2 regions of the Cobetia sp. MM1IDA2H-1 genome follow, and region 2 is predicted to be linked to the other one. Evidence: predicted binding sites of a transcription regulator. Region 2 holds the regulator's gene; the other holds the start of a gene.
What was found. The regulator sigma-54, encoded in region 2, starts transcription at its own class of promoters, with help from an activator protein. The targets are predictions, from matches to a motif close to TGGCACNNNNNTTGCTNT.
Positions count from the first base shown of each region.

Region 1 (3,880 bases), 1.5 Mb from region 2:
CGGCAGCAGCTACTCTGCCGAAGATATCGGTTCACAGTGCTACAAGTATGGCGCTCGCAGCATCACCACCAGCTATCGCACCGCCCCGATGGGCTTTGCCTGGCCGGAGAACTGGGAAGAGAAGCCGCTGTTGCAGAAAGTGGACCGCGACACCGCCTACTTCCGCGATGGCACCCGCAAGAAGATCGATGCCATCATCCTGTGCACCGGCTACCTCCATCACTTCCCGTTCCTCGATGAACCGCTGCGCCTCAAGACAGCCAACCGCATGTGGCCGCTCGGTCTCTACAAGGGCGCTGCCTGGGAAGCCAATCCGCGCCTGTTCTATCTCGGCATGCAGGATCAGTGGTACACCTTCAACATGTTCGATGCCCAGGCATGGTGGGTGCGTGACGTGATTCTCGGTGAGATCGCGCTGCCCAGCCGCGAGGCCATGCAGGCAGACAGTCAGGCATGGCGTGACCGGGAAGAGACACTGGACAGCGATGAATCGATGATCCGCTTCCAGGGCGATTACGTGAAGTCACTGATTTCCAAGACGGATTATCCGAGCTTCGATATCGACGGCGTCAATCGCACCTTCCTCGAGTGGGAGCACCACAAGCACGAGAACATCATGACCTTCCGTGACTACTCCTATCGCTCGCTGATGACCGGCACCCTGGCCCCGCGCCATCACACGCCCTGGCTCGACGCGATGGATGATTCGCTGGAAGCCTTCCTGGCGCAGCCCGACAAGAGCGCCAGACAAGCAGGCGGCAAGACAGCCGCCGAACGCTCCCTCGCGACTGACAAGGTCTGAGTGACGGACAGGATCTGATTGACTGACGGCCTTGTGTCACCTGACATGTGACATCGGGCCCACAGAATGCACAACGCCGCGAAGCATGGCTTCGCGGCGTTGTGCATTCTGTGGTTGCGGAGCAAGAAGGCCCCGATGGATCAGAGGGTCTTCTTGCTGCGGAATGACGCTTTCTCATGGCGCAGGATATTGACGCTCAACGAGATGCAGACGCCAGCCGCGATCAACAGACTGACCGCCACCATCCCTGAATTGCTGAAGAAGAACGCATAGTTGGCAGCATGTACCGCAGTATCGACAGTTTCCATGACAAGACTCCTGGAGAAGAAAGAAAACGAATCGGCCCGTTCGCTCCGTCACTGGCTGGCAGCCAGACTTCAGGACAGATGGCAACGAACGCTGCAACAAACGAGCCAATCCTCATGCGGGTAATCGTCAGAACCGACTCAGCTGATGTCCGGACGCTTGTCCATTGGCGCCGCGACCACCCCACCGGAACGTGCCGGCACGCTGGAAGATGACTCGGTTGCCATGCTCTCCGGGTAGGCCTTGGCCGGCACTTCGAACAGGTCCAGCCCGAGCACTTCGACATGCGGCGGCACGCGCAGCAGGTTGAACTTCTTGAGCAGATAGGCAACGCCCCAACCCGGCACGAAGCCCGTCACTGCCATCACCACCGCGCCTGTCAGCTGCCCGGTGAAGGAGACGTCCGGCACGCCTTCGCCGACATTCGGGAAGCCCGCGGCGAAGACACCCACCAGTACCACACCATAGAAGCCGCAGAAGCCATGTACCGCGAAGGCACCGACGGAGTCATCCAGGCCACGCTTCTCTAGCAGCGCGCCGATCTTCGGCATCAAGGCGCCACCGGTGACGGCCAGTACGAAGGCCAGGCCCGGGTTGTAGAGATCCAGCCCCGCCGCGACGGTGATGATGCCGCCCAGCGCACCGGACATGGTCCAGAAGGGATCACGCGAGGACAGATAGGCACCGATCACGCCGCCACCGAAGCCCATCAGGGTATTGAAGGCGAAGGCCGAGAGGTTGGTGCGATTGCCATAGATGGTGGTCCAGCCGATGTCACCGGTGTTGAAGATGATGCAGCCGCCGAGGAAGCCGAAGAAACCGACGATGATCAGCATCAGCCCGATCAAGGTCATCGGCATGTTGTGCGGTGCGATCACCTGCGGCTTGCCATCGTCACTGTACTTGCCGATGCGCGCGCCCAGATTGAGCAGCACGCCCAGCGCGAAGAAGCCGGCCACGGCATGCACCACGCCCGCCGCGCCGACATCGTGGTAGCCCAACTTGTGCAGCATCCAGCCATCCGGATGCCAGCCCCAGGCACCCGCCAGGATCCAGACACCCGCACCGAGAATCACCGCCAGTAACAGGAAGGCGCCCAGGCGGATGCGTTCGATCACCGCGCCCGAGAGAATCGAGCCCGTGGTCGCACCGAACAGGGCAAAGGCCGCGAAGAAGATACCGGTGCCCATGTCATCGGCGTCCGGGCGCATGCTCGCGCTCCAGGGCAGTGCCGCGGAAGCCTCGATGGGGATCAGCCCGTTGGGGAAGGCGTTGTAGATCCACCAGCCCACGAAGTAGAAGGCGGGGATGATCGAGGCCAGCGTCAGCACGTTCTTCATGCCGGATGCCAAGGCATTCTTGGAACGGGAGGCACCGATCTCGTAGGCCAGAAAGCCTGCGTGGATCAGGAACATGATGGCGGTACACCACCAGTAGAACACCTCGATGTTCATCGCCTGGTGCATATCCAATATGCTTTGCAACGTCTTTTCATCCATCGTCTTTTCTCCTTTTCCGGGCCGGGTCTGACACCGCATGCCTGCCGGTGGAAACCCTGTCTGCCCGAAGGTTGTTGTTGTTTTTCAAGGGGGACCTGCTGGATAAAGCAAGCGACATGCCAGATGACCCCTGATGGCCACCTTCAGTAATACGTTGTTTTCATTGATATCTTCTAGAAATCGTGGACACCTCTTCACATATGAAGCCCGGAAATCACCACCTGGCAAGAGGGTGTTCGTTATTGAGGCAGGCAGGCGGCGTCCTGCACCGTGATATGACGTGAGTCGTACTGCATATACGAATCGTCACCGGCCAGCCTCACGCGCGAGGTCTCGGCCATGCGTCATGCATCACTCAGCTGCGCACCTTGAGACGCTCAGGATCATGGAAAGGCAATGTCACCACCTCGGCGACGAGACGCTTCTGGTGACCATCCAGCTGACCGATCTCAAGCTGCGTTCCGGGGCTTGAGAACTCCGGGGCAAGACGACACATGGCGATGGACTGGTTGAGCAAGGGAGAGCGGGTCGCGCTGGTGATCACCCCGACCGGATAGCGGCCGTGATAGACGAGGTCGCCGTGGCTGACCAGCTCGCTGCTGTCCATCTTCAGGCCCATGATCCGATGGCGGGATTCCGGCGTCTCGCGCTGCATGGCCGCACGCCCGACGAAATCATCCTCCTTGCTCTTCATCGGCACGGTGAAGCCGATGCCCGCCTCGTAGGGAGACGTCTGCGGGCAGAATTCATGGCCAGCGAAGATCAGCCCCGCCTCTATCCGCAGCATGTCGAGGGCATCCAGCCCCAGTGGCGCGATGCCATGCGGCTCACCGGCCGCCCAGATCGCCTCCCACACGGCCGGGGCGTCATGCGGATGACACCAGATCTCATAGCCCAGCTCACCGGTATAGCCGGTCCGAGACACCATCAGCGGGATGCCATTCGGCCCCGCCAGACGGCCGACCATGAAGCGGAACCAGCCCAGCGTTTCCACCTCCGGCTGGGTACGCGCATTCCAGATCAACGGCGCCAGCACCTCGCGGCTCTTCGGCCCCTGCAGCGCGATGTTGTGCAGCTGATGGGTGGAGTCGCGCACCGTGACGCGATAGCCCTGCTGCTCTGCGAGATCCCGCAGCCACTGGCCGCTGGCCGGATCACCACAGATCCAGCGGAAGGTCTGCTCGCCCATGCGGAACAGGGTGCCGTCATCGAGCATGCCGCCGGTTTCCTGACACATGGCGGAATACACCACTTCTCCGATGGAGAGTCGGCG
Region 1 is NZ_CM133225.1:2,305,091-2,308,970, forward strand. Features, by position in the region: gene BOH68_RS09840 (NAD(P)-binding domain-containing protein) at 1-802, shown strand, start outside; gene BOH68_RS09845 (hypothetical protein) at 943-1,110, opposite strand; gene BOH68_RS09850 (ammonium transporter) at 1,249-2,607, opposite strand; gene BOH68_RS09855 (DUF1989 domain-containing protein) at 2,963-3,880, opposite strand, start outside.
Region 1: a site for sigma-54 is predicted at 2,712-2,729, ahead of BOH68_RS09850 (ammonium transporter). Genes of this name have one in related genera too.

Region 2 (3,880 bases):
AACGCGTCGAGAGTGACCGCTTCAGCGCTGACCTCTCTCAGGATTCCGCCCAGCTGGAAGGCCGCGTCCGCAGTACCCTGCAACCCGGCAAGGGCAAGAGCGATGCCGCCCGGGAAGCCGAGACTCTCGACACCGGCAATGACACCACCCGTGACGATGATGGCCGCGTCTCCAGCACCTTCGATGCCGCGCCGGCCAAGGATCAGTGAGCGCACCCCTGCATGCGCCGAATCCTCTCTCTCCGATTTCCGCTTCACGATGGCCTGAGTGATCGTGAAGCCTTACCAGTTCTGCCAAGGAGCACTCCATGACTTCAACGACTCTCACGCCCTTGACGGTCTGGCGCCAGACACTCAGACCCGGTGTCATGGCCCTTGGCCTGGCACTTGGCATGACGACGCTTTCCCCGACCGCACTGGCGCTGGACAGCGATGCCAACCAGCCGATCAACATTGCCGCCGACTCACTGTCACTGGATGACAAGGCCGGCACGGCCACCTATACCGGTCGCGTGGAAATGCGCCAGGGCAGCATGAAGCTGGATGCCGCGCGCGTTGACATCAGTCGCGCCGACAGCGGCGAGATCTCCCTAGTCAAGGCCACCGGCCAGCGCGCCTACATGGAGCAGAAACCCGATACCGACGAGCGACTGGTCAAGGGCTGGGCGAATACCATTCGCTACCACGCGCTGGAGCGCCGGGTGGAACTGGTCGGCGATGCCCGTCTGGAGAAAGGCGACGACACCTTCGAAGGCGGCTACGTGGAATACTTCCTGGACAAGCGCCAGGTCAATGCCAGCAATGGCACCGATGCCTCATCCTCCGAGGGGTCACGCGTCCACATGACCCTGACGCCACGTGGCGCCAATGCCAGCAAGGACCAATGAGCATGACTGCTGCCAGCCCACGTACCCTCAGCGCTCGTCATCTGGCCAAGGCCTACAAGGGTCGCAAGGTCGTCAAGGACATCTCGCTGGAAATCCGCCAGGGTGACATCGTAGGCCTGCTGGGCCCCAACGGGGCCGGCAAGACGACCTCGTTCTACATGATCGTCGGCCTCGTGCGCTCGGATGCCGGTAGCGTGACCATCGATGACCACGACCTGTCCGGCGCCGCCATGCATCAGCGGGCTCGCGCCGGCATCGGCTATCTGCCCCAGGAAGCCTCGATCTTCCGCAAGCTCTCGGTATCCGACAACATCATGGCGATCCTCGAGACGCGCAAGGACCTGGATCGCAACGGACGCAAGGCACGCCTGGAGGAGCTGCTCAACGAGTTCAGCATCACGCATATTCGTGACAGTGCCGGCATGAGCCTTTCCGGCGGGGAGCGCCGCCGCGTGGAGATCGCTCGCGCACTGGCCACCGAGCCGGACTTCGTGCTGCTCGATGAGCCGTTTGCCGGCGTGGACCCCATCTCGGTGGGCGAGATCAAGAGCATCGTGCGCCAGCTGCGTGACCGCGGCATCGGGGTGCTGATCACCGATCACAACGTGCGCGAGACACTCGACATCTGCGATACCGCCTACATCGTGGGCGATGGCCAGATCATCGCGCATGGCGACGCCGACACCATCCTCGCCAACCAGCAGGTGCGTGATGTCTACCTGGGTCATGAGTTCAAGCTCTAGCCCGAGAGTGCCGTCAGCCTGGTGAGAGCCGTCAGCCTGGTGAGAGCCGTCAGCCTGACGAGAGCCGTCCGACCTCTTCTGCTCTCACCAGCACCCACCAGCACCCGCCACTTCCTGCTTCATTGTCGGGGCCTCGTTCCCCGCCCCCTCACGCAAGCGCCTCGACATGCGCTTGCGTGATCTCCCCGTGAACCCTCCTGCTCTGCCACACCTCACTCGAATGCATGACGTCCATACCACCTTGGTGGCAACATGGCATGCAAGTTGCTTGAATATTCTCGACTGCCCCTTGTCAGTGCCCCGACCCACGGTATAGCGTAGATGCACGTTCCTTTGCCGTGAATGACAGACCCCATGAAACCCACCTTGCAGCTTCGACTCGGCACTTCCCTGACCATGACCCCGCAACTTCAGCAAGCGATCCAGCTGCTGCAGTTGTCGACGCTGGACCTGCGTCAGGAGATACAGCAGGCGCTCGAGTCAAACCCCATGCTGGAGCTTGACGAGGAATACGAGTCGCTGGATGTCGCGGAGACACAGGACAAGAGCGAGATCTCCACCTCCGAGACCAACAGCGAGATTCCTGAAGAATACCCTCTCGACAGTGACTGGTCGGACCTCTACCAGGACCACGCAGGCAGCCTGACCAGTTCCGGCAGCGGAAGCTCGAGCGAGGACGGGCCGGACTTCGATCGCAACACCAGTGTCGAAAGCCTGCAGGACCATCTGCGCTGGCAGCTGGCGATGACGGACCTCGATGCGCGTGAACGCCAGATGGCGGAGAGTCTGATCGATGCGGTGGATGGGGCCGGCTACCTGAGCATGAGCCTGGACGAACTGGTCGATGGCCTGCGAGGTCAGGGACTGCCCGGCCTCAAGGCGTCGGAACTCGAGCAGGTCCTGCTGCGCCTTCAGCAGTTCGATCCCACCGGTGTGTTCGCTCGAGACCTGCGCGAATGCCTGCTGCTTCAGCTGGCCCTGCTGCCGGACGATCTGCCGCTGCTGGCCCAGGCCCGCCGTCTGGTGCGGCAATTCCTCGAGGCACTGGGCAATGACGATCGCAAGCTGCTCAAGCGTCGCCTGAGCCTGGATGATGATGAGCTGGATCACGTCATTCGTCTGGTACGGGCGCTCGACCCGCGCCCGGCGTCCGCCTGGGGCGAGCCTGCCAGTGATTACGTCATCCCGGACCTGCTGGTCCGTCATACGCGTCACGGCTGGCAGGTCGAGCTCAACCCGGAAGCGCTGCCCAAGCTGCGTATCCAGCCGGAATATGCCGCCCTCATCAAGCGGGCCGACAAGTCCGCGGACAACACCTTCCTCAAGGACAATCTTCAGGAAGCCCGCTGGCTGATGAAGAGCCTGTCCTCACGCAATGACACCCTGCTCAAGGTGGGCCGCGAGATCATGGCGCGCCAGATCGACTTCCTCGAGCAGGGGGAAGAAGGCATGAAGCCGCTGATCCTCGCCAACATCGCGGAAGTGGTCGAGATGCACGAATCCACCATCTCGCGGGTGACCACCCAGAAATATATCCACACCCCGAGAGGCGTGTTCGAACTCAAGTTCTTCTTCTCGAGTCAGGTGGGTGGCAGCGGCAACGGTGACGCGCACTCCAGCACCGCGATCCGTGCGCGCATTCGCAAGCTGATCTCGGAAGAACCGGCGCGCAAGCCATTGTCCGACTCACGCCTGGTGGATCTGCTGGCCAGTGATGGCATCGAGGTAGCGCGCCGGACGGTCGCCAAGTATCGCGAGGCCATGGGCATCCCCTCCTCCAGCGAGCGCAAGCGCTTGGCGTGAGTCTCGACAACGGATACCCGCAAGCCAGCGGGCTCCACACGTCGGAGCGCTGAAGCTCGCCCCCTTGCACCTGCCATCCTGACATCATCTGCCAATCGGTCGTCTGAATACCGGTTGGCAATGCCTGTCCTTGCGACTGCGTGAGTGACTTCACGCCCCCAATTGCCTATTTTTCCAGCCACTTTTCTCCAGAGTGCTTTCTTTTTCCCTCACATCCCACGGACAGATAGCCAGGGGTCGCCACCGACTCCTGCCACACGAACGTCGACGTAAATGCTGACATTGGCCACAAACGGCCGGTTTCTCGAGCCCCATTCCGTCCGTGATGCGAGGCGATGCTCATGAAGAACCTGCTGATATCCCTCGCTGGGTTGAAGACAAGCCTTGCCCCACGATGCAGCGCAGCGTTGATCTTTGTTCAAAGCTTGGGCATTGTCGGGGTAGACGC
Region 2 is NZ_CM133225.1:803,278-807,157, reverse strand. Features, by position in the region: gene lptC (LPS export ABC transporter periplasmic protein LptC) at 1-209, shown strand, start outside; gene lptA (lipopolysaccharide transport periplasmic protein LptA) at 308-886, shown strand; gene lptB (LPS export ABC transporter ATP-binding protein) at 889-1,629, shown strand; gene BOH68_RS03420 (RNA polymerase factor sigma-54) at 1,984-3,432, shown strand.